DNA from 4 places in the Vibrio japonicus genome. Region 1 is predicted to be linked to each of the others. Evidence: riboswitches for the same ligand, from Rfam matches in the RefSeq annotation. Region 1 holds a riboswitch; each other region holds the start of a gene.
The links. Region 1 has a riboswitch for thiamine pyrophosphate ahead of thiD (bifunctional hydroxymethylpyrimidine kinase/phosphomethylpyrimidine kinase). Riboswitches for the same ligand answer to the same signal wherever they lie in the genome.
Positions count from the first base shown of each region.

Region 2: another riboswitch for thiamine pyrophosphate. It lies ahead of thiB (thiamine ABC transporter substrate binding subunit); the one in region 1 lies ahead of thiD (bifunctional hydroxymethylpyrimidine kinase/phosphomethylpyrimidine kinase).
Region 3: another riboswitch for thiamine pyrophosphate. It lies ahead of thiC (phosphomethylpyrimidine synthase ThiC); the one in region 1 lies ahead of thiD (bifunctional hydroxymethylpyrimidine kinase/phosphomethylpyrimidine kinase).
Region 4: another riboswitch for thiamine pyrophosphate. It lies ahead of thiD (bifunctional hydroxymethylpyrimidine kinase/phosphomethylpyrimidine kinase); the one in region 1 lies ahead of thiD (bifunctional hydroxymethylpyrimidine kinase/phosphomethylpyrimidine kinase).

Region 1 is NZ_CP102096.1:1,280,787-1,288,409, reverse strand. It holds partial or broken gene NP165_RS06110 (ABC transporter permease) at 1-292, opposite strand, end outside; gene NP165_RS06105 (ABC transporter ATP-binding protein) at 363-1,124, opposite strand; gene thiD (bifunctional hydroxymethylpyrimidine kinase/phosphomethylpyrimidine kinase) at 1,111-1,974, opposite strand; TPP riboswitch at 2,096-2,205, opposite strand; gene NP165_RS06095 (alpha/beta hydrolase) at 2,294-3,124, opposite strand; gene NP165_RS06090 (DUF2986 domain-containing protein) at 3,582-3,776, shown strand; gene NP165_RS06085 (LabA-like NYN domain-containing protein) at 3,756-4,238, opposite strand; gene NP165_RS06080 (methyl-accepting chemotaxis protein) at 4,630-6,174, shown strand; gene NP165_RS06075 (GGDEF domain-containing protein) at 6,557-7,591, shown strand.
Region 2 is NZ_CP102096.1:322,166-329,788, reverse strand. It holds gene pmbA (metalloprotease PmbA) at 1-689, opposite strand, end outside; gene yjgA (ribosome biogenesis factor YjgA) at 800-1,327, shown strand; gene thiQ (thiamine ABC transporter ATP-binding protein) at 1,387-2,091, opposite strand; gene thiP (thiamine/thiamine pyrophosphate ABC transporter permease ThiP) at 2,075-3,679, opposite strand; gene thiB (thiamine ABC transporter substrate binding subunit) at 3,689-4,681, opposite strand; TPP riboswitch at 4,739-4,858, opposite strand; gene NP165_RS01650 (flavin prenyltransferase UbiX) at 4,896-5,519, opposite strand; gene mpl (UDP-N-acetylmuramate:L-alanyl-gamma-D-glutamyl-meso-diaminopimelate ligase) at 5,534-6,886, opposite strand; gene fbp (class 1 fructose-bisphosphatase) at 7,198-7,623, shown strand, end outside.
Region 3 is NZ_CP102096.1:2,736,696-2,744,318, reverse strand. It holds rRNA gene NP165_RS13060 (23S ribosomal RNA) at 13-2,903, shown strand; rRNA gene rrf (5S ribosomal RNA) at 3,009-3,125, shown strand; tRNA gene NP165_RS13050 (tRNA-Asp) at 3,156-3,232, shown strand; tRNA gene NP165_RS13045 (tRNA-Trp) at 3,293-3,369, shown strand; gene NP165_RS13040 (IS630 family transposase) at 3,508-4,155, opposite strand; gene NP165_RS13035 (IS630 family transposase) at 4,055-4,543, opposite strand; gene crcB (fluoride efflux transporter CrcB) at 4,742-5,125, shown strand; TPP riboswitch at 5,190-5,288, shown strand; gene thiC (phosphomethylpyrimidine synthase ThiC) at 5,446-7,386, shown strand; gene NP165_RS13020 (thiamine phosphate synthase) at 7,386-7,623, shown strand, end outside.
Region 4 is NZ_CP102097.1:780,779-788,401, forward strand. It holds gene NP165_RS16665 (PhoX family protein) at 1-1,165, shown strand, start outside; gene NP165_RS16670 (hypothetical protein) at 1,537-1,689, shown strand; TPP riboswitch at 1,820-1,917, shown strand; gene thiD (bifunctional hydroxymethylpyrimidine kinase/phosphomethylpyrimidine kinase) at 2,013-2,843, shown strand; gene NP165_RS16680 (hypothetical protein) at 2,958-3,248, opposite strand; gene NP165_RS16685 (ArsR/SmtB family transcription factor) at 3,533-3,871, shown strand; gene NP165_RS16690 (TetR/AcrR family transcriptional regulator) at 4,004-4,591, shown strand; gene NP165_RS16695 (alpha/beta fold hydrolase) at 4,686-5,537, shown strand; gene NP165_RS16700 (SLC13 family permease) at 5,697-7,085, shown strand; gene speB (agmatinase) at 7,197-7,623, opposite strand, start outside.

The DNA.
Region 1 (7,623 bases):
TAGCAAAAACAGGAATCGCCTGACTCGCGATTAAGATAGGTAATAGCCAGCGCTTAAGCGGCTCAAATAAAAGCATCTGGAGAGCAAAGAAAGTACCCATTAGGAGACCAAGCACCAAACCCAACAAGATCTCTTGGGCTGTAACCCATGAGTGTTTGAGTAACACTTCATATCGCTCAACTAAGGTTGATAAGACTTCCAATGGCGCGGGTAAGATAAAACTTGGCACGTCAAAGACCACAACGATTGAGTGCCATAAGCCAAAGATAACTAAAGTGCTGATGGTCATGCGGACAACAAGAGCAATGGATCTCTGTTTCGAACCTTCTTGCTTTACAGTCGATGCAATGGTGGTCGTAATGTTAGACATAGTCCACCTCCAATTGCTCTAAAATCTCTTGTTGCAATTGAGCACATTGAACATCGAGAACTCTTGGCGTAGGCGTTGTGGGCACTGTCAATGACTCCGCAACAGCGGGAGTACCTTGCAAGACATAAAGCCTGTCCGCTAAGCGCACCGCTTCTTGCGGATCATGAGTGATCAGCACGACCGTTTTATCTCTGAGCAATTCACATGAAAGGGTTTGCAACTTATGACGAGTCACTGCATCTAGCGCCGAAAATGGTTCATCCATCAGCACAACGGGCTTATCTTGCATCAGCGTTCTTGCGAGTGCGACGCGTTGCCGCATTCCACCAGATAACTGGTTTGGAGTCGCAGCTGTGTAACCTGAAAGTCCCACCAATTCCAGAAGCTGCTTTGCTTTTTGCTTTTGCTCGCCTGCAACAGAGCCTTTGGTAAATTTGCAGCTTAAGCAGACGTTATCCAAAATACTAAGCCAAGGCAGTAACAGATCTTGCTGCGCCATGTAAGCGACCCGACCATCTAGAGACGCGCCATCAGACGTCTTCAGCTCCCCTCTAGTTATGACTTTTTCACCCAGTAGACCCGCTAAATAGCGCAGTAACGTTGTTTTGCCGCAGCCACTTCGCCCAAGCAGTACTGTCCATTTGGCCGCATCCAACTTGATGTTGACATTAGACAGCGTAGCGTATTCGCTCTCTTGGTATCGCAGGTAGATGCCTTTTAGCTCCGCGCCAACATATTGTTTACTGTTGCGCATCTGATTTTTCCGCTTGATTCCAAGCAAAGAAGTGGTGAACCGGACCATGCCCGTTGCCAACCTCTAACTCATCGGCATGAGTAATCGCTTGAGTGATATACGTTTTAGCAAGCTTCACTGCATCAATCAGATCATTCCCTTGTGCTAAATAAGACGCGATAGCAGAAGAAAGCGTACACCCTGTACCGTGCGTATTCTTGGTTGGGAAACGCTTGGCACTGATGAGTGTTGTGGTTTCATTGAGTATTAGAAGGTCGTTACTGTTTTCATTTTTCTCTAAATGGCCACCTTTGAGTAAAACCGCTTTAGCACCAAGCGCGCGAAGTTCATCGACCATCGCAGACATCTCTTGTTCCGTTTCAGGTGTGGAGCTACCCGTCAGCGCGGCTCCTTCAGGTAAGTTGGGGGTAATGATATCAGCCAGAGGAATCAGTTCTGTCTTCAGCGTGCTAATCGCCGAATGCTCAAGAAGAAGGTCGCCACTCGTAGCAACCATCACTGGATCGACAACAAGAAATTTAGGTTGGTATTGCTTTATCTTACTCGCAACAACTTGAATAATAGTGGAATCAGCAAGCATTCCAACTTTTACGGCCACGATATTGAGGTCTGTGAATACGGCATCAAGTTGACTCTCCACATGGTCTCGCGGGATGGGAAATATTGCCGAAACGCCCAAAGTATTTTGAGATGTAATTGCTGTAATAACAGAGCACGCATAACTGCCGGTTGCCGACATCGCTTTAATATCGGCTTGAATGCCCGCTCCACCGCCACTATCAGAGCCTGCGATCGTAAGTACAATAGGTGTATTAATAGGAAAAGGATGTGAATCTGTACTGGTTGTCATGGTCGCTCCATCTGTCAAAAAGACGCAGGAGAACCGACTTTACGAGCACATCACCATTGGAGATATTGGCAACAGAGACAGGATCAGGGTAGAACACTACCCTTGCAAGATCGAGCTTAAGTGTAAAGTACAAATAGTTCCCTACGTCAGTACTAACTGAATCAGGTTCAACGGGTCTCATTACGATCTCAGCAAAAACAGATAAATGTTCTTGCTCCCCGACTATTGGTTACTAATCTAATTGAAAATTAGCGTATTTGAAAGGTGTTTGTTGGCATTTAATGCTCCTCGCCCTTGCTAATATCCACAACACTCACAACTATAGCTCAACATTCCGGCTCCCAAGATTAGGGGTTCTGGTTTTGAGCACTTGCACAATATGCTGAAATGCAGGGCTTTTTACTGAATTTTTATCGAGGAAATAAGTATGACCTTTGGGGGTGTCAAAGGTGTTGTTGAACGCATCACAGTTAACAGAGTATACATTGAGTGGGGTTTTGCTTTGATCTTCTGGGCCTGTGTGTCCAATTCGACGACTAAATACCGCGTTTCTCGTATTCGCGATTTTGCTCGCTGGCATCGAAAAGTCATCATTGGCGTAGTAGCAGATAACCCGCTGAGCGGAACGAGCAATATGAATGCCCTCTTCGTCAGGTTGTAAAGCATGATTAGGAATATCCGACGCCATTAAAAAGACATTCTTAAACAAATACGGAACCCCACCACCACCAAATTTTTTAGCCCAATGGGATAAGCATTTCATTAAGACTCTCGCACCCATCGAATGTGCTAATACATGCATTCTTTTCATACATGGTTTATCTAAATTCGAGTCTTGCCAACTTACCAGCTTAGAGATAGCACGACTTAAATATTGACCTGAGCTCTCTGCGGACTCTTGATCGTCCCAATAGTCTTTGATAATTCCAAAGTCGTCGTCACATGGCCAAATGATAGGGACGACTTTGATTTGACTAAGGGAAGCATCTGACAACTGGTCGTGTATTTGCTTTGCACGGGGGAAAACGTGTTCATACGGTTGATTACTGAATCCATGAATAAAAAACATAATTTCGGATTCTACAGAGTTCATCACTTCACTCATGAATGCGAGACTGCCGATTTCTTCAAAATGGTGATCATCAAGCATTTTGCAATACCTGAGACTTTGGCTTAACTCATTAGACGCCTCAAAAACGAGTTTACCACCCCCTGTGTCTAGAACCCTTTTATTGGTAATAAAATACATAATCACAGTACTCCTTAACAGGCTTTCAACCGCGCTTAACGTATTACTAAGCGGCTAACGAAATGATGCCATCTCATGACGCTATATTTGAGTTATATATCAATAACCATGTAAGCATAAAACAAAAGCCACCGAGCATGGGTAGCGTATTGGGCATTTTACGGTAGAGTTATCATTTTGGAACGCAGTTCTTTTTCTTGCTTGCTTGAGAGAGGATGGATTCGACTTTTGTCTCTACCTCGACTAGCGAAGCGATAAGAATTTGTGGTGAGGTGACCTAAGTTCTGCTTCATGGTGTCATTAATGTATTAATTTGATAATATGCGCCTCCCCTAACGGCCGAATCCAGACGACACACATGAACCGTAAGAAAAAAATCAATCAGATTTTGAAAGCCAAGCAGAAAAAGCACAATGCTAAACTGCACAAAAGCAACAAGCCTCGCTACATCTCTAAAGCAGAACGAGCGAAGCTAGAAGCTCAAAATGAACAAGAGCAAAACACTGATGTAACAGTGGCTTCACCTGAACAATTAGATACGCCTGAGAAGTAGATCTTCTTCAATAGGTACAAACTTATCGCACACGTCAATCAGTGACTGTGCGGTAAGGCCAGGTACGGCGAATACATCTACTTTCGTACCAAACCGTTCTTGGATACGAGTCACCAAAATCTCAAAATCCCCATCTCCGGACAGTAGTATTACTCGATCCACTTTAGATGCAGCTTCATAGACATCGAGAGCGATACCGACATCCCAATCCCCTTTTGCACTGCCGTCCTGACGCTGTATAAAAGGCTTCAAATGAACTTTAAAGCCTATTCCGCGCAGAATATGATGAAACTGACGCTGTTTAGGATCATTCGATGCAATTGCATAAGCGTTCGCTTCTACTATTTCCTTTCCCTCAGTAGCGACATACCAAAACTGATTGTAATCGAAGTTCGATTTGTATTTTTCTCGCGTTGTGTAATAGATGTTTTGAACATCTACATATATGGCAACTTTTTCCATCATTTCACATTTATCTCATGAATGTTCCTATAAGAAACATATTCTATTTTATGACGCCCGTATGATATACGAGCAGACCAAGCAAGGTCTAATAAAGCCTTTATAAATCAACACATAAAGTAGGGCTTATAGTGCAACCATTATCTCACTTTAATGAAAGTGTAATATATGTTTTTCACAAAACCCTGAATATTTTCAAATTAAATTAACTAATCTCCCAGTAATAAGGTTGATTTGATTTGTGTCATTTTTGTATAACGACACAACCACTACGATAAATATTGTCTGCGGTATCACATTAATAAAACATATGCTTATATATGCTTATCCGAGGCACAAAATAAAGTTCAAGGAATTTAGAGAACTACAACTGCAGTGAGAATTAACAATAATGAAAGACAAGCATTTGAATAAAGATTTTTCCGCTAGCGCCGACTTAATTTCGACCACAAATCCGCAAAGCGATATCACCTACGCCAATGACGTATTTTGTGACATTGCTGGCTACAGCTACGATGAACTCGTAGGCCAACCCCACAACATGGTCCGCCACCCTGACATGCCAAAGAGTGCTTTTAAACAACTATGGACATACCTAAAATCTGGCCAAAGTTGGATGGGGCTAGTGAAAAACCGCTGTAAAGACGGAAAACACTATTGGGTGTCCGCATTTGCAACGCCGATTAAAGACGCGAGTGGAAATATTATCGAGTATCAATCGGTTCGTTCTCGGGCAGAGCCTGAACAAATAGAACGTGCAGAAAAGCTATATGAAGCACTCAACAACGGCCAAAAAACGTCACGTATTAGAATGAAGTTTCATACAGTGGCTATCACTTTGTCGTCTATAATGTTGCTTCTTGCTGCATTAGCGACAATACAAGCCCCTTCCCCTTTTAATATCGCGCTTATTGCTGTTAGCTTGCTTTCCATTGCATGTTCTTTTTTTCAATTTAAGCGATTTACCGTCATCAGAGATCTGGCAAGTGAAGCGTATACCAACACTCTTATGGAGCACCCTTACACCAATCATTTTGACGATTTCTCTCAAATTGAATTAGCGCTAATAATGAGAAAGGCGCAAATACGCGCGGTGACAGGCAGAGCAAGCGATACAACAAAAGATATCCATGCCGCGTCAGAGGAAGAGTTAAAGACGTGTGAACAGATTGGAAGAAGCCTTGATCAGCAGTGCCATGAAACGGATCAAGTTGCTGCCGCAGTGGAAGAATTGACTCACTCTATTAACGAAGTCGCTGATGCCGCCTCTGCCGCGTCTAAACTTGCTGAGCAAGCAGGAGAAGAGTCAACGAAAGGCTTAGATAGCATTCACTCCACAATCGATGAAGTGAACTTAATGGCTGAGACACTCGCTCACGCTCAGACGATCATTAATCAGCTATCAAAAGACACTCAACAAATTGACAGCATTTTGGAAGTGATTACTGCTATCTCTGAGCAAACCAACTTGCTGGCCTTGAACGCCGCGATTGAAGCTGCCCGTGCGGGCGAAGCCGGTAGAGGGTTTGCTGTCGTCGCAGATGAAGTCAGAAATCTCGCATCCAAAACGGGATCTTCTGCTAGTGAAATCCACACCATGATTCGTCAGCTACAGTCAACAGCCGAGAACGCTGTTGGAGCGATGGCGCAAGGCATCGACATTTCTGATGGCTGTAAGGAAAGAGCAGCACAGACTGGTAACGTCTTAAACACGATTTCAGAGAAACTAAACCTTGTGACAGACAGCAGTATTCAAATTGCCGCCGCGGTTGAGCAGCAAGCCAACGTTACTCAAGAGATAAATCGAAACGTGACAAACACGAAAACATTGGCGGACGACACCTCTGAAATATCTCGTACTTCAGTAATCAGAATTCAAAATTTGGTCGACCGCTTGGAAGGCTTGGATAGATTAATGAAGCAATTTAAAGCGTAAAGAGATTGTTTCTTTATTAAAACCACTTCCTCTATACCAAGAAAGGGAGTGGTTTTATCCCTTCTAAACAGAGTGGTTTATCCCAATGAAATGCATAATCCTATGATACATCAGCGTATATCTTCATTTTTGTAAGTGATACTTATTCCAAAATTAAACTTTCGCCTAATACCTTTAAAATTATCTATTTTCTCCACAAACAAACACTAAGCATTTGGTTTCATAAACTTAAATTATGAAGTTGCTCAATATTCAATCCGAACGATAAAAAACACAGCCATAAATGTGATCCTGATTCAGTTTGAATCTTGATTCCAGACAAAAAAGGCATACTATTGTGTGATATTCAAACTACAGCATAGTGACCAGTTGGACATACTTCATGGAACTAGACATTTTTAATCCATCAAGAGTACTCCGTAGTACGGTGTTGTTCTGGTTCAGTATGTTACTGTCTGTTATATCATTACTAGCAGCTACCTTCAGCCTCGCCATGACGTCACACCTTCACCTAGTGTTGGTGAACTTTGTGTTTGGTTGTTTTTCCATGTTTATCGCGTATCGAAGTTATTACAACCAGATACCCACTGCCTTATCAGCCATCTACGTTTATGTTTCAATTGGCGTGCTATACGTAACAACCGCTGCGTATCCAATCGAAAAAGGGCTTTTGTTTTGGAGCTTTCTTTACCCAGTACTTTTTTATCTCATCCTTGGTAAACGAAATGGTTTTTTTGCCACCAGCATCGGTTTTTTGGGTCAGTTCAGCTTAGTCATTGAAAAAGCGTTAGGTATCAATTCAGATAGCTTCATCGCTCTGAATCTTAATTTTATGCTTGCCTATGCGGCTGTTTGGTTGGCATCACACATTCTTGAGGTGAAAAGAAAGTCCTCTGAAGCCTCTCTCGGTCAATTGGCCTGCCGAGATGCCTTGACGGGTGTATATAATCGCCATGCGCTTGTTCATAACTTTGATCGGTACAGACGCGAAAGTGAGAAACTTCCACTTTCACTCCTTGTTCTCGATCTCGATTACTTTAAACAAGTGAATGATCTTCACGGGCATGACATCGGTGACAAAGTGCTGATTCAAACGGCTGCGCTGATTGACTCATTAAGTGATGAACACCTTGTCTACCGTATTGGTGGTGAAGAGTTTTGTATTGCTCTGCACAATACTGACGCACACCTAGCGACCAGGAAAGCAGAACAAATCAGGGAATGTATTGAAAAGTACAGCTTTAATGATCGCGACTGCCCTATTTCACTCACAACAAGCATTGGGATTTATCAATGTGATCATTATGACAATTTAGAAAGCGTGCTCAAACAAGCGGATAAAGAACTGTATAAAGCGAAAAAGAACGGCAGGAACCAAATTATGGTGTGTAATCAGAATTCGGTTGCCGCCGCTTAGCGACGAGCTTGCATTGGTTATCAAGCCTAATA
Region 2 (7,623 bases), 960 kb from region 1:
CGGCTAACAGTCTTCTCGGCCGCTTTCAAACCCACGGTTTCAGGTGACCAAAGATCATCTTTATGGCGTGCAACTGTATAGCTGTAGTCACGTTCCATCTCACCATTAGCGCCTTGCCCAATCACGCAGCAGCTGATGCTATGACGGCTAGATGCGTAGCTGGCTAATAGGCCATGGCTATTGCCATACACTTTCAACCCGTAGTGGCTATCGTAGCTACCGCCATCGCTCTGCTTGATCTTGTCACTGTATGAAAGTGCTTGTTGCTCAGCAGCGATCGCAATCTCAGCGGCGTAATCTGGATCTGGCGTGTCTGGGTGGAACAGATCCAAATCCGGGATGTCTTTCACCATCAGCTCTTTTGGTGCTGGTCCTGCGTATGGGTCCTCAGAAGTATATTGAGCGATATCCAACGCTGCCAATACTGTTTGCTCGATGGCTTTTTCACTCAAGTCAGACGTAGACGCGCTGCCCTTGCGTTGACCACGGTATACCGTAATGCCAAGCGCACCATCGCTGTTAAACTCCACATTCTCTACTTCGCACATACGAGTAGATACGCTCAATCCCGTTGTCTTGGTGATTGCCACTTCTGCGCCGTCGGATTTCTCTGCGGCCATCTCAAGAGCTTTGGCTACGGCGGCTTCTAACTCAACGCGTTGTTGAGCAACTTGCTGTCTTACGTCCATATCAACTTTTTTAAATGAGGTCTTTGTACTCTAGGATAACAAGAATTTCGCTTTCTCCCCATGATTCTTGTTAAAATAGAGAAATAGAATGTTCAAATTAAGGTAGAACAATGGCACGTAAAAACCAAAAAGCGCCATGGGAAGCAGAAGAAGAGATCATCTGGGTAAGTAAATCCGAGATGAAACGCGACATGGACGAGTTACAAAAGCTTGGCGAAGAGCTAGTAAACTTAAAACCTTCAGTGCTAGAGAAGTTCCCACTGAGCGAAGACTTAGCGGATGCAATCAAAGATGCACAGCGTTTTAAAAACGAAGCGCGTCGTCGTCAGCTGCAATTCATCGGCAAGCTGATGCGCCATGAAGATCCAGAGCCAATTCAAGCGGCGTTAGACAAAGTGCGTAATAAGCACTCTCAAAACACGGCTGTCCTGCACAAGTTAGAGCAACTGCGTGATCGTGTTGTCACCGAAGGTGATAGTGCGATTGCTGACGTAGTAGAGCTTTACCCTACTGCAGACCGCCAGCGTTTACGCCAACTTGCTCGCCAAGCAGCAAAAGAAAAGCAAGCGGGTAAACCAGCGAAAGCATACCGCGAAATATTCCAAGTGTTGAAAGAGCTCAACGACGAAGAATATTAAGTGACAACGAAAGAAGGTTGATGGACTCCATCAACCTTCTTTTTTATTCACCTGCTCTTTCATTCACCCGCTCTCACGAACCCTGCCAGCAAAGAATTGGGATGATGAGACACAAGCTCATCAATACCTGCCGCCACTTCCACTCGACCATTGGCGACAAAAACAAAATGCGAAGCAATCGACTTGGCGTCACTGATATGGTGAGTCACCATCAATACCGTAATATTGCGCTCCTTAGCTAAACGCTTGACCAGCGCCAACATCTCTTCTCGCAAAATAGGATCAAGCGCAGAAAACGGCTCATCAAGCAACCAAACAGGATGAGGCTGCACGAAACACCGCGCTAAGGCGACACGCTGGCGCTGACCACCAGAAAGCTGTTCGGGCAAACGATCCAGATACTCATTCATACCGACTTGAGTCGCGGCTTCTTCAACCTGTCTCATCTGCTCCTTACTGAGCTTAAGCCCGGCATCTAAACCTAGCCCGATGTTCTCACGGACGGTCAAGTGGGCAAACAGATTGTGTTCCTGGAAGAGCATGGCAAACGGTCTTTGATGTGGCTCTTTGCCTACTAGCTCCATGTCATCTGCAGAAATGCTGCCCTTCTCTGGTTCGATGAACCCGGCGACCAGCGCCAATAAGGTAGACTTCCCTGCCCCACTTGGCCCCATTAACGCGACAATCTGACCTTGATCGATTTGAAGATCAAAGTGAAACAATTCACTGTGGTAGTAATAATGGACATCACTTAGCGTCAACATACGTCACCTTTGAATTCGCTTTAAATAGGGTTTCAATTAACGTGAAACAGCCAACACTGAGGGCTAACAGAGTCACCGATACAACGGCTGCCGCTTCCATTTGATAGCTACCTAAAAGCTGGAAAAGATATAAAGGCAAGGTGCGAAACTCCTGACTGCCAAACAAAGCAATCGCACTCAAATCACCAATAGCGAACATAAAACTAATTGCAAACGCATGAGCCATCGGCTTTTTCAACGCTCGCCATTCGACAACTTTAAATCGTTGCCAACCTTTCATACCTAAACTCGCACACACATATTGATATTGCTGTTCAATGTGCAACATAGGCTGAGAAAGCGTTTTTATAACGTACGGCAACCCCATTAAACCATTAACAGCGACGACAACTAAAAAGGCCAAACTAAACACATCTGTCATTGAACGAAGCAACAAAAACAATCCTGTGGAGATCACTAGGCCCGGTGTCACCAAAATAATCGTGCCGATTAATTCAATGTGATCCGCTCTTTTCTGATGAAAATTAAGCCTTAATCGACGGCTGGAAATCAAAATACTGATACCGGCCAGCAAGGCAAAAACACTCGCTAGCGTAGCAACTTTTAATGATGCCCATAACGCTGACCAAAAACGAATATCGGAGAACACCGCCAGAGCCTGACTATTTATGCCACTGATTATCACCATTAACAGCGGAGGTAAAACTAATAGCGCACTTAGGCCGATCCAGCTCCAATCCCAAATCTTGGATTTAAGCGTATCTTTCGTTAGATAAATATTTGATGATGTGCTGCCTGCGCTGACCGAGACTGGTTTCGCTAAACGCTGAATAGCCAATGCCATCAAACCACAAAGCAGCATTTGCCAAATCGCCAGTAATGCACCGGCTTGTAAATCAAAATCAAACTTAATCGCTTGGTAGATGGCCAACTCAATTGTTGTCGATTTAGGCCCGCCGCCTAACGCCATCACCGTAGCAAAACTGGTGAAACACAGCATAAACACTAAGCCACACACATGCGTAAGCTGCTGTTTAAGGCGTGGCCACTCTACCCATTTAAACTTTTGCCAGTGCCCCATACCGAGATGAGCACAAAGTTTGTGTTGCTCTTCAGGTATGGTTTCCAGTGACTGCAGTAACAATCGGGTCGCGTAGGGTAAATTGAAGAAAACGTGCGCGAGCAAAATACCATTGAGCCCGTATATCGAAAAAGGCAGCTTACTGTTTAACGCTTCAAAAAGCTCAGCAACTAAACCACTGTTGCCGTAAATAGCCAATAGGCCAAACACACCCACTAGAACTGGGAGAACTAAGGTTGTCGCAAACAATTTGAGAAGCAGCTTTTTACCGGGAAAACTTCTCCGAGATAAAGCATGGGCGACAGGCACGGCCAAACCAACACTCAACAACGTAGAGAGAAATGACTGATAAAAACTAAACTTAGTGACGTGTCGGTAGTATGGGTCTTGCCACACTTGCAACACGTTTAACGAGGGCGCTTCAATCAGCAAAGCACCTAGGGCAGAAAGAACAAAGGTCGCGATAAGTATCGCGACCCAAATGCCGATTTTAGGAGTCTTGTGCAACGGAGAACCTTAGAATGTTAAAGCACTTTGCCATTCACGAATCCATGCTTTGCGGTTTTCTACCACTTCATCAGCACTAAAACCTAGCGCCTTACTTGGAACAGTAAGCGTGTCAAAACCTTCAGGTAACTTCGCATCTGTGACTGGGTACATCCAGTTTCCTGTTGGCATCATTGACTGGAACTCATCACTTAAAATAAATGCCATGAAGTCGTCAGCAAGCGCTTCATTCTTAGAACCTTTCACCTTCGCTGCTACTTCAACTTGCGTGTAATGACCTTCAGCAAAATCAGCCGCCGCGAATTTGTCATCCTGCTCAGCAATCAAATGGTATGCTGGAGAGGTTGTATAAGAAAGTACCAGATCAGACTCACCTTCTAAGAACATCGAGTAAGCTTCAGACCAGCCTTTGGTGACCGTGACTGTCTTCTTAGCCAGATCTTTCCATGCCTGAGTGGCATCATCACCGTAAACCGATTTCATCCATAGCATTAAGCCCTGACCTGGTGTCGATGTACGCGGGTCTTGGTAGATCACTTTGAGATCGTCGCGTGATTCAACCAGCTCTTTCAGGCTTTTAGGTGGGTTAGATAGCTTTTCTTTGTTGTATACAAAAGCAAAATAACCAAAGTCATAAGGAACAAACGTCGTATCGTTCCAACCACCAGGTAGCGTAACGCTTTCCGTATTTACCTTATGTTCAGTCAGTAAGCCCGTTTTCTTTGCTTCTGCCATCAGGTTGTTATCAAGGCCTAGTACGATATCCGCTTTACTGTTGTTCCCTTCCAGACGTAGGCGATTTAAGATCGAGACGCCATCATCAAGCGCCACAAAATTCACATCGCAGCCGCATTTCGCTTCAAATGCTTTTTCTACAGCAGGACCAGGCCCCCAATCTGCGGCGAACGAGTCGTAGGTATAAACCGTTAACGTGTTGTCAGCAGCCAAAGCCGAAAATGAAGTTAGGGTAGCAATCGCTAAAGTGCTCAGAGTGGTTTTCACTGCTCGCTCTCTCCTTGTTGAGCGGCACAGGCTTGAGGGACGGGAGAGTTGAGATGTTCCGAGTCCAGACTCAATTCCTACGCCAGTATTATCTGGTTCAGGTACACGGGTTCCGAGTGTGTGCTCGATCTCAGCTGATTCCTATTGATAGGATGAATAGCGCCCCGATGAGTATCGACAAAATTGTAATCGTTATATCATCTGATAGCCAGTGTTAACCACGCTGATCGTATCCCCAGCGAGGCACTAGTCCTTGCTCAATACCAAGATGATCCAAAATGCGGGCGACCATAAAATCAACCAGATCTTCAATGGATTTAGGTTGATGATAAAAGCCCGGTGCAGCTGGCATAATCGTCACGCCCATCTGAGACAGCTTATGCATGTTTTCTAGATGAAGTGTTGAAAACGGTGTTTCACGCACCACCAGTAATAGTTGACCACGCTCTTTCATCACAACGTCTGCTGCACGTTCGATCAGATTATCCGACATGCCATGAGCGATGGCCGCCACACTACCTGCTGAACATGGGCACACCACCATTTGTTTTGGCGCAGCAGACCCAGAGGCCACTGGCGAAAACCAATCGTCTTTACCACAGACAGTGAGCTTTTCAGGATCACATTTAAGATGCTCTACTAATGCATACTTTGCCGCGTCCGGATTAGCGGACAGCTGTAAACCATGCTCTGTCGCCAGAACAACGCGCGCTGCCGATGAGATCAGCAAGTAGACTTGATAATCAGCCGCCAAAAGGCATTCTAACAACCGCAATCCATAGGGCGCACCGGATGCCCCTGTAAATGCCAATGTGATGGCTTTTTGTTTGTTACTCATGTTTCTACACTAATTTATTCGGCCAATTTTGCCAGCAGCTTTCCGTGAATACCTTCAAAGCCACCATTGCTCATCACCAAGATTTGATCACCCGGTTGAGCCTGCTCTACAATTTTTGCCACCAAGTCATCAACGCAATCAGACACTTGTGCAGGTTGATGACACGTTTGAGCTACCGCTTCAACCGACCAATCGATGGCTTCTGGTTGATATAAAAACACGTGGTCAGCCGCATGCAGTGACTCTGCAAGTGTCTCTTTATGTACGCCACGTTTCATTGTTGCGCTGCGAGGCTCGAGAACTGCAAGGATGCGTTGTTTACCCACTTTGTTTCGCAGACCGCCCAACGTCAGTTCAATCGCGGTTGGATGATGCGCAAAATCATCGTAAACCGTCACACCGTTGACTTCACCCTTGAGTTCAAGACGACGCTTGGTATTAATGAACTTAGCTAAAGACTCACAAGCTAAATACGGCGTGACGCCAACGTGTCGAGCCGCAGCAATAGCCATCAATGCATTATCGACGTTGTGATCACCAACCAGATCCCACTTAACCGTACCGACTTCTTCACCTTGGAACAGTACCTTGAACTGAGAACCATCAAGGATCAGTTTTTCCGCTTTCCAATCGCCCTGTTCGCCCGTGAATTCCGTTTCGCTCCAGCAGCCACGACCTAATACGTCTTCCAAAGCCAAATCTTGTTTAGGTGCTAGAATACGACCATTTCCTGGAACAGTCCGTACCAAATGATGGAATTGACGTTTGATCGCTTCCAGATCGTCGAAGATGTCTGCATGATCAAACTCTAAGTTATTCATAACCAATGTGCGTGGGTGGTAATGCACAAACTTAGAACGCTTGTCGAAAAAAGCACTGTCGTATTCGTCCGCTTCAACCACGAAAAACATGCTTTCACCTAATCGTGCCGAAACACCAAAATTACCCAATACGCCACCGACAAGGAATCCAGGCTTGTAACCACAGTCTTCTAGGATCCACGCCAACATACTGGAGGTGGTGGTCTTTCCGTGTGTTCCGGACACCGCCAACACCCAGCGATCATGCAACAAGAACTCTTGCAACCATTGTGGGCCAGATGTGTAGCGGAGATTCGTATTAAGAACATGTTCAACACATGGGTTGCCGCGACTCATCGCATTACCGATAACAACTAGGTCTGGCGCAGGGTCGAGTTGAGATGGGTCAAAACCCTGTATGATTTCAATACCTTGAGATTCAAGCAAAGTACTCATAGGTGGATACACATTGGCATCACTGCCTGTCACTTTGTGTCCAAGCTGTCGTGCTAAAATTGCTGCGCCACCCATAAATGTGCCGCAAATCCCTAAGATATGAATATGCATAAACTGACCCTATAGCAGGCAAAAAATTATCTGGTCATTATGGCGATAAAGCTCTGAAAAGCGAACTACTTTGATCAGTTCGTGAGCTTCTGCCAATTAAGTGCTCATTTCGTGCTCATACAAATAAGTAAGATGAGCAGAATGCAACAAGCGAGAAGGTCGACAAATAAATTGGGATCTTCATCAGTTAGTTCATTACCAATAAAAAGATTCGGCTTTTACAATAAGGGTCGGCGAAAACCAAGATCCGAAAGAGATCCCATACCGCCAAATCCCCCTATTCTATTTTGAAGCGACCTTAAGGAAACATCATGTCTGGAATGCGCACCCTCGGCGAGTTCATTGTTGAGAAACAAGCAGACTTCCCCCATGCAGGCGGTGACTTGTCATCCCTACTATCTTCAATTCGTCTTGCAGCTAAAATTGTAAACCGCGAAATTAACGCCGCGGGTTTAGGCGATATTACTGGTGCTGTTGGTACTGAGAACGTGCAGGGTGAAGCTCAGCAAAAGTTGGATGTTTACGCCAACGATAAATTTAAAGCCGCGCTAGAAGCACGTGACCAAGTATGTGGAGTCGCAAGTGAAGAAGAAGACGAAGCAGTAGCGTTTAACAAAGAGCTTAATCAAAACGCGAAATACGTTGTACTGATGGATCCACTAGATGGCTCTTCAAACATTGATGTGAACGTATCGGTGGGTACAATTTTCTCTATTTACCGCCGTGTATCTCCCATT
Region 3 (7,623 bases), 1.3 Mb from region 1:
TTGGGGTTGTATGGTTAAGTGACTAAGCGTACACGGTGGATGCCTTGGCAGTCAGAGGCGATGAAGGACGTATTAACTTGCGATAAGCCCAGATTAGGCAGTAAAAGCCACTTGAGTCTGGGATTTCCGAATGGGGAAACCCACGTGCATAAGCACGTATCTTGTACTGAATACATAGGTGCAAGAGGCGAACCGGGGGAACTGAAACATCTAAGTACCCCGAGGAAAAGAAATCAACCGAGATTCCGAAAGTAGCGGCGAGCGAAATTGGACTAGCCCTTAAGCTTTATATGCGTTAGACGAACGGTCTGGAAAGTCCGGCGATACAGGGTGATAGCCCCGTAGTTGACAACGCACATTCAGTGAAATCGAGTAGGGCGGGACACGTGATATCCTGTCTGAATATGGGGGGACCATCCTCCAAGGCTAAATACTACTGACTGACCGATAGTGAACCAGTACCGTGAGGGAAAGGCGAAAAGAACCCCTGTGAGGGGAGTGAAATAGAACCTGAAACCGTGTACGTACAAGCAGTAGGAGCAGGCTTTGTCCTGTGACTGCGTACCTTTTGTATAATGGGTCAGCGACTTATATTCAGTGGCAAGGTTAACCATCTAGGGGAGCCGTAGGGAAACCGAGTCTTAACTGGGCGCTCAGTCTCTGGATATAGACCCGAAACCAGGTGATCTAGCCATGGGCAGGTTGAAGGTTGAGTAACATCAACTGGAGGACCGAACCGACTAATGTTGAAAAATTAGCGGATGACTTGTGGCTAGGGGTGAAAGGCCAATCAAACCTGGAGATAGCTGGTTCTCCCCGAAAGCTATTTAGGTAGCGCCTCGGACGAATACTACTGGGGGTAGAGCACTGTTAAGGCTAGGGGGTCATCCCGACTTACCAACCCTTTGCAAACTCCGAATACCAGTAAGTACTATCCGGGAGACACACGGCGGGTGCTAACGTCCGTCGTGGAGAGGGAAACAACCCAGACCGCCAGCTAAGGTCCCAAATTATAGCTAAGTGGGAAACGATGTGGGAAGGCTTAGACAGCTAGGATGTTGGCTTAGAAGCAGCCATCATTTAAAGAAAGCGTAATAGCTCACTAGTCGAGTCGGCCTGCGCGGAAGATGTAACGGGGCTAAGCTATAAACCGAAGCTGCGGCAATGCAGTTTACTGCATTGGGTAGGGGAGCGTTCTGTAAGCCGTTGAAGGTGAGTTGTAAAGCTTGCTGGAGGTATCAGAAGTGCGAATGCTGACATGAGTAACGATAAAGGGGGTGAAAAACCCCCTCGCCGGAAGACCAAGGGTTCCTGTCCAACGTTAATCGGGGCAGGGTAAGTCGACCCCTAAGGCGAGGCTGAAAAGCGTAGTCGATGGGAAACGGGTTAATATTCCCGTACTTCTTACAATTGCGATGGGGGGACGGAGAAGGCTAGGTGGGCCTGGCGACGGTTGTCCAGGTTCAAGTGCGTAGGCTTAAGAGTTAGGTAAATCCGGCTCTTTCTAAGGCTGAGACACGACGTCGAGCACCTACGGGTGTGAAGTCATTGATGCCATGCTTCCAGGAAAAGCCTCTAAGCTTCAGATTGTAAGGAATCGTACCCCAAACCGACACAGGTGGTCGGGTAGAGAATACCAAGGCGCTTGAGAGAACTCGGGTGAAGGAACTAGGCAAAATGGTACCGTAACTTCGGGAGAAGGTACGCTCTTGACGGTGAAGTCCCTTGCGGATGGAGCTATTGAGAGTCGCAGATACCAGGTGGCTGCAACTGTTTATTAAAAACACAGCACTGTGCAAAATCGTAAGATGACGTATACGGTGTGACGCCTGCCCGGTGCCGGAAGGTTAATTGATGGGGTTAGACTTCGGTCGAAGCTCTTGATCGAAGCCCCGGTAAACGGCGGCCGTAACTATAACGGTCCTAAGGTAGCGAAATTCCTTGTCGGGTAAGTTCCGACCTGCACGAATGGCGTAATGATGGCCACGCTGTCTCCACCCGAGACTCAGTGAAATTGAAATCGCTGTGAAGATGCAGTGTACCCGCGGCTAGACGGAAAGACCCCGTGAACCTTTACTACAGCTTGGCACTGAACATTGAGCCTACATGTGTAGGATAGGTGGGAGGCTTTGAAACCGGTACGCCAGTATCGGTGGAGCCGACCTTGAAATACCACCCTTGTATGTTTGATGTTCTAACTTAGCCCCGTCATCCGGGGTGAGGACAGTGCCTGGTGGGTAGTTTGACTGGGGCGGTCTCCTCCCAAAGAGTAACGGAGGAGCACGAAGGTGGGCTAATCACGGTTGGACATCGTGAGGTTAGTGCAATGGCATAAGCCCGCTTGACTGCGAGAATGACAATTCGAGCAGGTGCGAAAGCAGGTCATAGTGATCCGGTGGTTCTGAATGGAAGGGCCATCGCTCAACGGATAAAAGGTACTCCGGGGATAACAGGCTGATACCGCCCAAGAGTTCATATCGACGGCGGTGTTTGGCACCTCGATGTCGGCTCATCACATCCTGGGGCTGAAGTCGGTCCCAAGGGTATGGCTGTTCGCCATTTAAAGTGGTACGCGAGCTGGGTTTAGAACGTCGTGAGACAGTTCGGTCCCTATCTGCCGTGGGCGTTGGAAGATTGAAGGGGGCTGCTCCTAGTACGAGAGGACCGGAGTGGACGAACCTCTGGTGTTCGGGTTGTGTCGCCAGACGCATTGCCCGGTAGCTAAGTTCGGAATCGATAACCGCTGAAAGCATCTAAGCGGGAAGCGAGCCCTGAGATGAGTCTTCCCTGACTCCTTGAGAGTCCTGAAGGGTTGTTCGAGACTAGAACGTTGATAGGCAGGGTGTGTAAGCGTTGTGAGGCGTTGAGCTAACCTGTACTAATTGCCCGTGAGGCTTAACCATACAACACCCAAAGGGTTTTGATGGACTCAAAGTAAGAACATTGAATGTGTAGAGAACACAAAACAGCTTTCCAGATTTTCTCTAGAAATAGAGAGTAAGAATTTGCTTGGCGACCATAGCGATTTGGACCCACCTGATTTCCATGCCGAACTCAGAAGTGAAACGAATTAGCGCCGATGGTAGTGTGGGGTTTCCCCATGTGAGAGTAGGACATCGCCAGGCTTTAAATTTAGACTTAGGTCTAACCAGTGCGGAGCGGTAGTTCAGTTGGTTAGAATACCGGCCTGTCACGCCGGGGGTCGCGGGTTCGAGTCCCGTCCGCTCCGCCACTTATTTCGATAGCCTCGCTTTTGCGAGGTTTTTTCGAATCTAAAATTCGAAAGTTCTACAGGGGTGTAGCTCCAATTGGCAGAGCAGCGGATTCCAAATCCGCGTGTTGGGAGTTCGAATCTCTCCACCCCTGCCATATTAAGGCCTCAGTCGAAAGACTGAGGCCTTTTTATATTTATCCGTTCTAAAAATGTGTTCATTTTGAGTACAGGACGCTATTGCTAAAACCATTTCTTAATGTTTGTCCCTTCTAGGATAATACCAATCTGGAAAATTAACTGGTCAGGTCTGCCCATTCTCTCGAACACATCTTGGTGACTCTGTTGGAGCATGCCAAAAAACGATTCCAAGCCCTACACACTTTGGAGACAATGTCTTCGTAATCCGCAAAAGACTGATTGGCGAGATAGTGTTGTCTCATCCAGCTCCATACTTGTTCTATAGGGTTTAGCTCTGGAGAATAGGGGGGAAGTTTGATGACACTGATGTTCTGAAAGCCATTAGCGATATCTTCTGTATGCCATCCTGCGCCATCCATAATGATGACGGCATGACGTCCTTTTTCAGTGACCGCCGATATTTGCTTTAAATGCTCAATCATGAGGTCTTTATTGACCCATGGGACAACGATAGCCTCACCAATACCTTTTTGAGGACAGACAGAACCAAATAGATACGCATATTCGAACTGTTGTTGCTTCACTGCTCTGGGACGTGTGCCTCTTTCAGCCCATAACCGTGTTGTTGTATTTTGTTGCCCAAATCGAGCTTCATCCTGAAACCAGATATCGACATGCTTTAAAGCGACATGACCTGGGATCTTAAGGATCGTTTCGTCTTGGAGTTTTTTTAAAATCTTCCTGTATCGCTTGGGATTGTTGTGGGTGTTTTGAACGGGAAGTGACCCATGAGAAACCCATATGCTCGAGTAGGTAATAGATAGAATCAGGATGATAATGCTGGCCAAATTCTTTCACAATATAGGCATGGATATCGGCGCCGGTCAGTCGCCCACCTTGAGTATCATGAGCTTTATCTTTGATGTATTGGCTCAATTGCTCCCTTTGTTCAGAAGTTAATAATGGTGGTCTTCCCGTTCTTGGCTTTTCCTTCAGCCCTTCTAATCCTTCTTCAAGAAAGATTTGAACCCATCGATTAACACTGGTTCGGCTCACCTTAAGAAACTTGGCGATTTGGGTACGAGAGTGTCCATCTTTGAAATGAGCAAGTGCGAGCAATCTCATTTTCATCTGGATGGATTTCTGCTGGCTTGCGAGCTTTTTAAAATCAATATTCTTGAGGCTATCCATAGCGAATACATTCTATTGTTGAATGGCCTTAAATTAGATCATATTTTTTCTTAGATTGGTATTATCTATTTCATATAAAGATGTTACTCCGGTAACGTTTTAAATCTCAAACTTTGTTTGAACCGTATATGACTGATTTTATTGTTCGAAAAACTCTCTCTGATAGCTACAATACTAAGTTATTGATTAGGGGGAGTTATGGGGCATTTTTATATTCTTGGTTTTATTGCAGTTGGTGGTGCATTTGGTGCCTGCTCTCGTTATTTGATTTCTGAGCTGTGTGTAACGTTATTCGGTCGCGGTTTTCCGTATGGGACGCTTTTAGTGAATGTCATTGGTTCATTCATAATGGGGCTACTTATCGCAGCTTTTGAAAATGGCACTCTAGCGAATGAACCTTGGCGTCAAATTATTGGTCTAGGTTTTTTGGGGGCACTCACCACATTTTCTACTTTTTCTATGGATAACGTCCTGCTTATGCAGCAAGGAGCGTTTATAAAGATGGGACTAAACGTTCTACTTAACGTCGCATTGAGTATTTCCGCTGCTTGGGTCGGCTTTCAGCTTTTAATAAAAAACTAAATCGGATATCACATTTTATTTGTAGAGGTCAGCTTGGTTTATCCAAGTTGATTTTATATACTCGTAAGACTTGTCGGAGTGCCATAAGGCTGAGACCGTTAATTCGGGATCCGTTGAACCTGATCAGGTTAACACCTGCGAAGGGAACAGGAGTAGATATCTACACTAGAATTCTACCTAGTGATCTATCAAATGCTCGAACGTAGTGAATAAGTTGATTATTAAAACACCACTATTTCGACGCCTCTTGTCGCATCTTTCCGCCAAGCATTTTTATCCAAATTCTTTTTATCTAGTATAACAAAGCAAGGAAGAATGCTATGTCGAGTCGCAAACTAGCAAGACTGGAAGCAAAACAGTTTATTGATACCTTATCAGTACAACCATATCCAAATTCGAAGAAAGTCTATGTTGAGGGTTCTCGCCCTGATATTCGTGTGCCGATGCGTGAAATTACTCTCGCAGACAGCTTAGTCGGTGGTACAAAAGAAAGTCCAATATTTGAGCCAAATGAGCCCGTACGTGTATACGATACGTCCGGTGTTTACACCGATCCAGATTACTCTATCGACCTCTACAGCGGTTTACCGAAGTTAAGAGAGGGTTGGATAGAAGAGCGCGCGGATACTGAGGTTCTTGATGATGTTAGCTCTGTCTACACCAAAGAAAGACTAGAAGACGAGACGTTGGATGAGCTGCGCTATGGAAATCTACCTCGCATACGACGTGCTCAAGAAGGGCAATGTGTTACTCAGCTTCACTACGCGCGCAAAGGTATTATCACACCTGAGATGGAATATATTGCGCTGCGTGAGAACATGGGTAGAGCCAAGTACCGCGATGAGGTATTAAACCAACAGCATCCTGGCCAAAGCTTTGGAGCTAATCTGCCTAAAGACATTACTGCCGAATTCGTCCGTAAAGAAGTTGCGGAAGGTCGAGCTATCATTCCTTCCAACATCAACCACCCAGAATCTGAGCCAATGATCATTGGCCGAAACTTTCTCGTTAAAGTGAATGCGAATATCGGTAACTCCTCGGTGACCTCTTCTATTGAAGAAGAAGTAGAGAAGCTGGTTTGGTCTACTCGTTGGGGTGGCGATACTGTAATGGACTTGTCGACAGGACGTAATATTCACGAAACACGCGAATGGATTTTGCGTAATAGTCCAGTACCGATTGGTACCGTACCTATGTATCAGGCGCTAGAAAAAGTGAATGGTATTGCTGAGAACCTAAACTGGGAAGTCATGCGAGACACGCTTATTGAGCAGGCAGAGCAGGGGGTTGACTACTTTACTATTCACGCTGGTCTATTACTGCGTTATGTCCCAATGACAGCTAAGCGTGTAACAGGTATCGTTTCTCGTGGTGGCTCAATCATCGCCAAATGGTGTCTTGCTCATCACCAGGAGAGCTTCCTGTACACCAACTTCCGTGAAATCTGTGAAATCTGTGCTAAGTACGACGTTGCTCTTTCATTGGGTGATGGTCTGCGTCCAGGTTCAGTTGCGGATGCCAACGATGAAGCGCAGTTTGCTGAGTTACGTACCTTGGGTGAGCTGACTAAGATCGCTTGGGAATACGATGTACAGGTTATTATTGAAGGTCCTGGACACGTGCCAATGCACATGATCAAAGAGAATATGGAACAGCAGCTTGAGCATTGCCATGAAGCACCTTTCTATACACTTGGTCCTTTGACTACCGATATCGCACCTGGTTATGACCACATTACTTCCGGGATCGGTGCTGCCATGATCGGTTGGTATGGTTGTGCGATGCTTTGTTACGTGACACCTAAAGAGCATCTAGGTCTGCCAAACAAGGAAGATGTAAAGACCGGTCTGATCACCTACAAACTTGCTGCCCATGCTGCCGATCTTGCAAAGGGTCACCCTGGCGCACAGGTACGTGATAACGCCTTGTCTAAGGCTCGCTTTGAGTTTAGATGGGAAGATCAATTTAACCTATCTCTAGACCCAGATACCGCACGTTCTTTCCACGACGAAACGCTTCCGCAAGAGTCGGGTAAAGTCGCGCACTTCTGCTCTATGTGTGGCCCTAAATTCTGTTCGATGAAGATCTCGCAAGAGGTTCGAGAGTACGCTAAAGACACCAAACAAGTCGCGGCCGACCAAGCCATTTCGGTGAAACTATTGGATGATCCATTAGAAGGCATGCGTCAGAAATCGGAAGAATTTAGAGCAACCGGCTCTGAGTTATACCATCCTGCTGTTGCTGCTCAAGCGGAGGAATGATGACTAAAATCCTTATTCCTGCTGATTACATTGAGCTTACGGGCGTTATCCAGCAGTGCTTATTAGTAGCAGATGAACAAGGATTTACAGTCTCAGGTATAGAGTTGGGTGTCAGCCCAACTCATACCATCTTGGTATCTAACTCAAATGATACCATTGGCTTGGTGGCCGATCTTTACACTGATTTGGCCCCGCGTGTAAGCCAAGACTATTCATCCTCTTACGTCTTTAGCTATC
Region 4 (7,623 bases), on a different replicon from region 1:
CGGTTATTTCGGTACACGAGATGAAAGCGCTGAGATTTCTGATGATCATAAACGCTACGGTGTAAAAGCCGCACCAAGCAGCTATCAATGGCACGACTCTGACGAGCGTTTTGATGTGGCGAAGCATCCAAATGAGCCTCATCGATTCGGCTGGATCGTGGAAATCGACCCACACAACCCAGAATCAACGCCACTAAAACGCACTGCGCTAGGCCGATTCAAGCATGAGAATGCTGCGGTAGTGATCAATGACGATGGGCATGTTGTCGTTTATCTTGGTGATGATGAGCGTGGTGAGCACATATACAAATTCGTTTCTAAGAACAAATACAAACCTGGCAACGACAAGGCTAACCGCGACCTGCTAGAAGAAGGCACGTTGTATGTTGCGAAATTCAGCATGGACGACAAAGAGCTGGCAGGTAAAGGTGAGTGGATTGAACTGACTTACGGCAAAAATGGTTTAACAAAAGAAAACGGCTTTAACGATCAGGCAGAAGTGATGATCTTCGCTCGTCGCGCTGCAACTCATGTTGGCGGAACCACCATGGATCGCCCAGAGTGGGTTGCTGTGCACCCTGATAACAAACATGTTTTCTGTACACTGACTAACAACAAAAACCGTGGCGTGAAAGAAAACCAACCTGTTGGTGGACCAAACCCACGAGCAGAAAACAACTACGGTCAGATTGTTCGCTGGTTACCACATGGTGGAGATCACACGAGCAACAGCTTTGAGTGGGACCTATACCTAATCGCGGGTAACCCAGTGGTTCACAAAGGTACGGCTTACGCGGGTAGTGAAAACATCACACCTGAAAATATGTTTAACAGCCCGGATGGTATCGGCTTTGATAAAGCTGGTCGTTTGTGGATTCAAACAGACGGTAAGTACTCAAATGAAGGGGATTTCGCCGGTCAGGGCAACAACCAGATGTTATGTGGTGACCCAATGACAGGTGAAGTTCGTCGATTCCTAACGGGTCCAATCGCATGTGAAATCACGGGTTTGACGTTCTCAGCTGACTATAAAACCATGTTTGTTGGCGTACAACACCCAGGGGAAGATGGCGCGCCATCGCATTTCCCTGCTGGTGGTAACACGAAGCCACGCTCGACCATCGTAGCGATTACGCGAGAAGATGGCGGTGTTATTGGCGCGTAGTTGTTAAATTAAAACCAGTAGTTCAAAGGGGCGTTCAGCCCCTTTTTTGATATATGAAATTTATGTAACAAAATACATAAAAAGTTGTGACAGTCTCTTTATATGATACTAAATGTAGTTGCTTCCATCATACGGTAACACTATATTGAAATGGTACCTCAATAATTCTAGGGTGTAGAGACCGATAAAACGTTACAAGTTAATACAATAAACTGAGCGCAATAGAGACACAGGTTTTAACAAATTCTTGTTATTAAGCGTGAATCCGAACGTAAAAGAATAAAGTATTGCACAACGGCCTTTAACTTCTTCCGAAGCTGCACCTTGGGTTAGCTAGGTATTGGTGTTTAACCACAAGAGGAGGTTAGGGTATGGTTTCAGTCATTTTATTTGCATTAGCCATCGTTGTTTTCTTTTGCTGTTGGACGGTCCAACACGGACTGCCCCTTTTAGGTATGAAATTAGATGAGTCCGATCAGTTACTCCTTACGGAAGTACTAGGTGAAGAGATTCTCGAAGCGTAAACGCGAGTGGAAAAAGGAGCTTTCGGCTCCTTTTGTCGTTTTTGGTGCTACATCATTTTTCATCATTCCCACCTCGCGTTTTTTAGAAAAATGTAGGTGCATTGGCGTTTCACTTACTGCTATTATTTGTTGGATATAGTCGGGGAGCCTGAAGGCTGAGATCGCATTGCGAGACCCGTAGAACCTGATTCAGTTAGCACTGGCGTAGGGAACTATTCGCATCAAGTTACATTCTGGTTTGATGCACTCGCTATAAGTGGAACTTCTTTCATTCCTCTACTTTGGCAGAGTCAGTTCTTATACGTCTTGTAGTAGGAGCGACAATGCCACATTCACAAGACACCACTCCCATTGTATTGACGATCGCTGGGTCCGACAGCGGCGGTGGGGCAGGAATCCAAGCCGATATTAAAGCCATCTCAGCGACGGGTAGTTATGCCTGTTCCGTGATTACAGCGATTACATCGCAAAATACGTTGGGTGTCTCTGCCATTCATCCTATACCGCTGGAACATATCGAAAGCCAGCTTGATGCGGTTTTTTCTGATTTGAACGTGGTAGCGGTCAAAATAGGGATGCTAGCCGACGCTGAAATCATCAAGTTAGTTGCGCGTAAGCTCAAGCAATACACGCCTAAACATTTGGTGATTGACCCTGTTATGGTCGCGACAAGTGGCGATCTATTGCTGGAGCAAAATGCGATTTGCACGCTTAAACAAGAGTTAATCCCGATGGCTGATTTGTTAACACCTAATCTTCCTGAAGGGGCGGCTCTAGTGGGTAAGTCTGTCCCTCAGAACGAAGATGAAATGGGAGCCTTAATAGAAGATTTACGCGCGTTAGGAGCGAAATCGGTTCTACTAAAAGGTGGCCATCTGGAACATGATAGAAATAGCAATGATCTGCTGATAATGGAACAGAGCTATGAATTACTGAGAGCAAAACGGTACGACACCAAAAATACCCATGGAACGGGCTGTACGCTTTCTTCAGCTATCGCATCGTATCTTGCTCAAGGAAATAGGCTGCATAAAGCGGTGTATCTTGGAAAGCAGTATATCTCACAAGCGATTTCTCATTCGGATGAGTTGGAAGTTGGGAAGGGGCATGGCCCGGTACATCATTTTTTTCCTGGCCATGTGAATGTGCGCTAACGAATGGTTGGATGTGGTGGCACTGTAGTCCATCGTTAGTCAGCTAGATTCTACTCCGTTGTTTTAATCAGTTGTTTCAATCAATCAAACAGCGGAGTGACTTATTTCTCGCCGTTACAAATCGCGCATGAGAGTTTCATACTCTTCATTCGCTTCCACAATCAGTGTGCTGAGTTCATTCGCATCTTTATCGTTTAACTCTACTGCCCATTTATCTCTATTTTTATTGCAGTGTAATCGTGTTTTGCCGGTGAGTTTTTCAAATTCAACGTCGCACAGATCCGCTTGATGATGCTTTTGAAGTTCAACAATCTCAACGTCTAAAAGTCCGATGGGATTGACTTCAATATTCACATGGAAGCGTTTTGTGTCGTTAAGCTCATAGTGCCGATGTACAGAAATCATTTGTCTCTCCTTACCTAGCTTGCTTTCGCTCTACTCAAGTGTAGGACAGCGTATTAAACAGGAATATTAAATTATTGCTAAATTTGACCCTGGTTAAGAAATAAGCAAATTTATTTTCATCATAGGCCTGCTTGTTTGATTCACCTAGATAGCGTTGGGGTGGTGAGATTGTTCTACATGGCGAGTTTTGAAGAGCGTTGACTTAAAAAATCTTACATTGCCAGTGTTGCATTGTGTCAATAGTTCTATTAATTTGGAAATATTGTTAAATGCAGGATTTGCTGATGGAACTAGAAGTTGTCGCTAAAGCTTTAAAAGAGTTAGGTCACCCGACTCGCTTGGCCATATATAAAACCATAGTGAAGGCAGGCTATAAAGGCGTTTCTGTCGGCGTGATTCAGGAAAAACTGAGCGTACCTGGTTCAACCTTATCACATCACATTTCCAGTCTTGCTTCTGCTGGTTTGCTGAGCCAGCGCCGCGAAGGCCGAACGTTATACTGTGTGGCAGAATACCAATGCCTAGACAGTGTTATTGGCTTTCTAAAGGCAGAATGTTGCTGCGAAGATGACGATAATGCTCAAAACTCATGTACGGCATTGGATATGTCCCAAAGCGAATAAATCAATCTAAGTGTGTAAATGTAAAGGCGTTGGTTTTTTACCCATCGCCTTTTTTGCGTTTCTGGCGAGCAAAAACTTGTAAAAAAGAACGAACGTGCTAAAACTAAATAGAGTACATCGAGAGAGTGCCGAATGAGTAAAGGAAAAATCACCAAAGAAAACATTCTAAGCAAGGCATTTGAACTTGCCAGCGAAAATGGCTTAGAAAGCTTAACTATTGGCGAATTGGCTAAGCGTTGTGGAATGTCGAAAAGTGGCCTGTTCGCGCACTTTAATTCCAAAGAGAACTTACAAGTGGAAGTGCTCAATTACGCGAATCAAACCTTTACTCAGCGGGTGATTGCGCCAGCAAGAGAGCTCAGCACACAAACCGTGGAAAGTAAGCTCAACGCGCTGTTGGATAATTGGCTAGGCTGGAACCACTCATTTCAGGGCAGTTGTATGTTTTTGGATTCATGGAAAGAAGCAAGTGTGGAACCAACGTCAACTCAGCAGGCACTAAAGAAAACGATCTCTACGTGGATCGAGTATTTGCGTATTCAGATATCTAAAGGGATAGAAAATAAAGAGTTTCGCTCCGATCTAGACCCTAAACAGGCCACGTTTGAGTTGTATGGTCTGTATCTGAGTTCTCACCTTTTCTATTCTATTTATGGAAAAGAGGCCAGCTCAGAGCATTTTTGGAACGGAGTAAACACGTTGATGAAGAGCTGGAAGTAGGATTTATCCAAGCTGAGCGTTAGTCTCGGCTTATTATTTAACTAAAAATAGCACGGTCGTTCTATTTGTGGGCGGGCGGGTTAAGGACAAGATGATGAGTGACAAGATTTATTTCAATACATCCAATAAGTTCAATCTTAAAAAGAGTTTGATCAATATTAGCACTCGGCTGCACCACACTCTGACGCCAAAGCATGCTGAGCAAACGGCACGTAAACTGTTGCTGACTCCTGCTCGGGCGATACCGAAAAATGCAGAGCCTGAAGGTCTAATTAAAGGTGAGGTTCAGTCCAAAGAAGGTGTACTAAAAACCTACAAGCTGGGAAGTGGGCCAGTGTGGGTACTTACTCACGGTTGGTCAGGCAGTGCTAGCCAGTTTTATCCGTTGATGGCGCATATCGCGAGCAAAGGTTTTACTGCGCTTGCGTATGATCATCCTGCTCATGGCCAAAGTGAAGGCGCTTACGGCCACATTCCTGCCTTTGTCCTTGGATTAGAAGCGATTCTGGATAGTGTGGAGGATGTCGCGGGATTGGTTGGACACAGCATGGGAACGGCGTCAGCGATTGAATGTCGCCACCAAAAATTGGTAGGTAAGCCTATGCTACTGATTGCGCCAGTGCTGGATTACCTTGATAACCTATTTGGCAGTGTTGCGCGTTCTGGTTATTCAATGCGACTGTTCAATGCGGTGGTATCTAAGGTAGAAGAGCAGTACCACTATCCGATGCAATCTATTGACCCATTCAATAAACTGAAACTCCGCCAAGGCGAGACTATTATAGTTCATGACCAAGACGATAAATTTACGCAGTTCTCTGTGTCTGAAAAAGCGGCACAAGAAATAGAGAATGTCAGCTTGGTGGCGACCAAAGGGCAAGGTCATGGGCGAGTGATGAAGTGTCAGCAAGTCATGGATAGTTTTAATGAGTTGGTGACTAAGTAATCACTTTTTGTATGGGTTAGTGAGTGTTTTATTCACATAGGCTACATCCATACCCATGAACTTGATACGGTTAACAAATTCGATAATGAAAAATATTTCTCTAAGGGGTTGTGTGGGATCATTCGCGCTGCCACAAGGCCCTCTTAAGGAAATATAATAATGAATAGAAATGATAGTGTCCCTTTACCTAATAATACCCGAGAATGGTTTTTTAACCGCAACAGTATGATTGTTTTAGCTGATGTCATCCTGTTTGCTGTGTTGTATTTTACGCTACCGTTTGAGCCTCAAGTTGTTCTGGGCTTAAGCATGCTAGTGTTCATCGCGATTCTTTGGTTAACGGAAGCCCTGCATGTCACAGTAACCGCGATTCTTGTTCCGATTATGGCGGTGTTATTTGGGGTGTTTGACACTCAAACCGCATTAAACAACTTCTCTAACTCGATCATTTTTCTCTTTTTAGGTGGTTTTGCCCTTGCTGCGGCCATGCACCGACAAGGGTTGGATAAAGTGATTGCCGACAAAGTGCTCACTTTGGCGCAAGGGAAAATGAGTGTTGCCGTATTTATGTTGTTTGGGGTTACCGCTGGCCTGTCGATGTGGATCAGTAACACGGCAACAACAGCGATGATGTTGCCACTGGTACTTGGCGTATTGAGCAAAGTGAACTCAGAAAGCGGTCACAAAACGTATGTGTTTGTTTTATTGGGTATTGCTTATAGCGCGAGTATTGGTGGTATTGCCACAGTGGTGGGCAGCCCGCCGAATGCGATTGCGGCCGCTGAAGTGGGTTTAACATTCACTGAGTGGATGAGCTTTGGTTTACCGACAGCGCTTATCATGCTGCCGATTATGGTGGCTGTGCTTTATTTTGTGCTGAAACCAGATTTGGATGGAAAATTTGAACTGAACCACGAGCCTGTTACATGGGATAAAGGAAAAGTGGTGACGTTAGCGATCTTCTCCGCAACGGTTTTCTGCTGGATATTCAGCAAACCGATTAACGCAATGCTTGGTGGATACGCTAAGTTCGATACGATTGTTGCGCTAAGTGCGATTATTGCTGTGAGCTTTGCACGCGTCGTTCACTGGAAAGATATCGAAAAAACCGCTGACTGGGGTGTGTTACTTCTGTTTGGTGGCGGTATCTGTTTGAGTAACGTATTGAAGGCAACTGGGACCAGCGTATTCTTAGCCAATGAGTTGAGCAACCTGATTTCCCACCTTGGTATTTTCTTCATTATCGCGGTCATTGCTGTGTTCGTTGTGTTCTTGACGGAATTTGCGAGTAACACGGCCAGCGCTGCGTTGCTGATCCCCGTGTTCGCTACCGTGGCAGAAGCCTTTGGTATGTCGCCAGTGGTGCTTTCTGTACTGATTGCGGTATCGGCTTCATGTGCGTTTATGCTGCCAGTTGCGACACCTCCGAATGCCATTGTGTTTGGTTCTGGTCACGTGAAACAGAGCGAAATGATGCGTGTCGGTGTTATCTTGAATCTTGTCTGTATTGTGATACTGACGTTTATCGCAATGACGTTTTGGGCGTGATTTATTTTTCGCATGAAAGTGTAATTGATACACCTTGATACCGATCCAAAAGAGGGAGCCGCTGGCTCCCTCATATCGTTTAGGTGTTTCTGATTTTAATCGAGAGCTTACTTATTTCTCATCTCGATTACTTGCCCAGGCGTACATGAGTTCCAAGGCAATGGTTGCGCCAGCCAATGCGGTAACATCGCTGTGATCATAGGGAGGTGATACTTCGACCACATCCATACCAACAATGTTAACGCCAGCCAGTCCGCGGATGATCTTCAACACTTTATCGGAGTTCAAACCGCCACATACTGGCGTACCTGTACCCGGTGCAAAAGCTGGGTCAAGGCAGTCGATATCGAATGTTACGTATACTGGCTTGTTGCCCACAATGTCTCGAATACGAGCAACGATAGACTCTGAACTTAGCTCGTTGGCTTCCATCGCATTAATCACGTTAAAACCGTGGTGTTCATGCTCATATTGAGTTCGGATACCAATTTGCACTGAATGCTTAGGCGAAATAAGCCCTTCATTCGGCGCGTGGTAG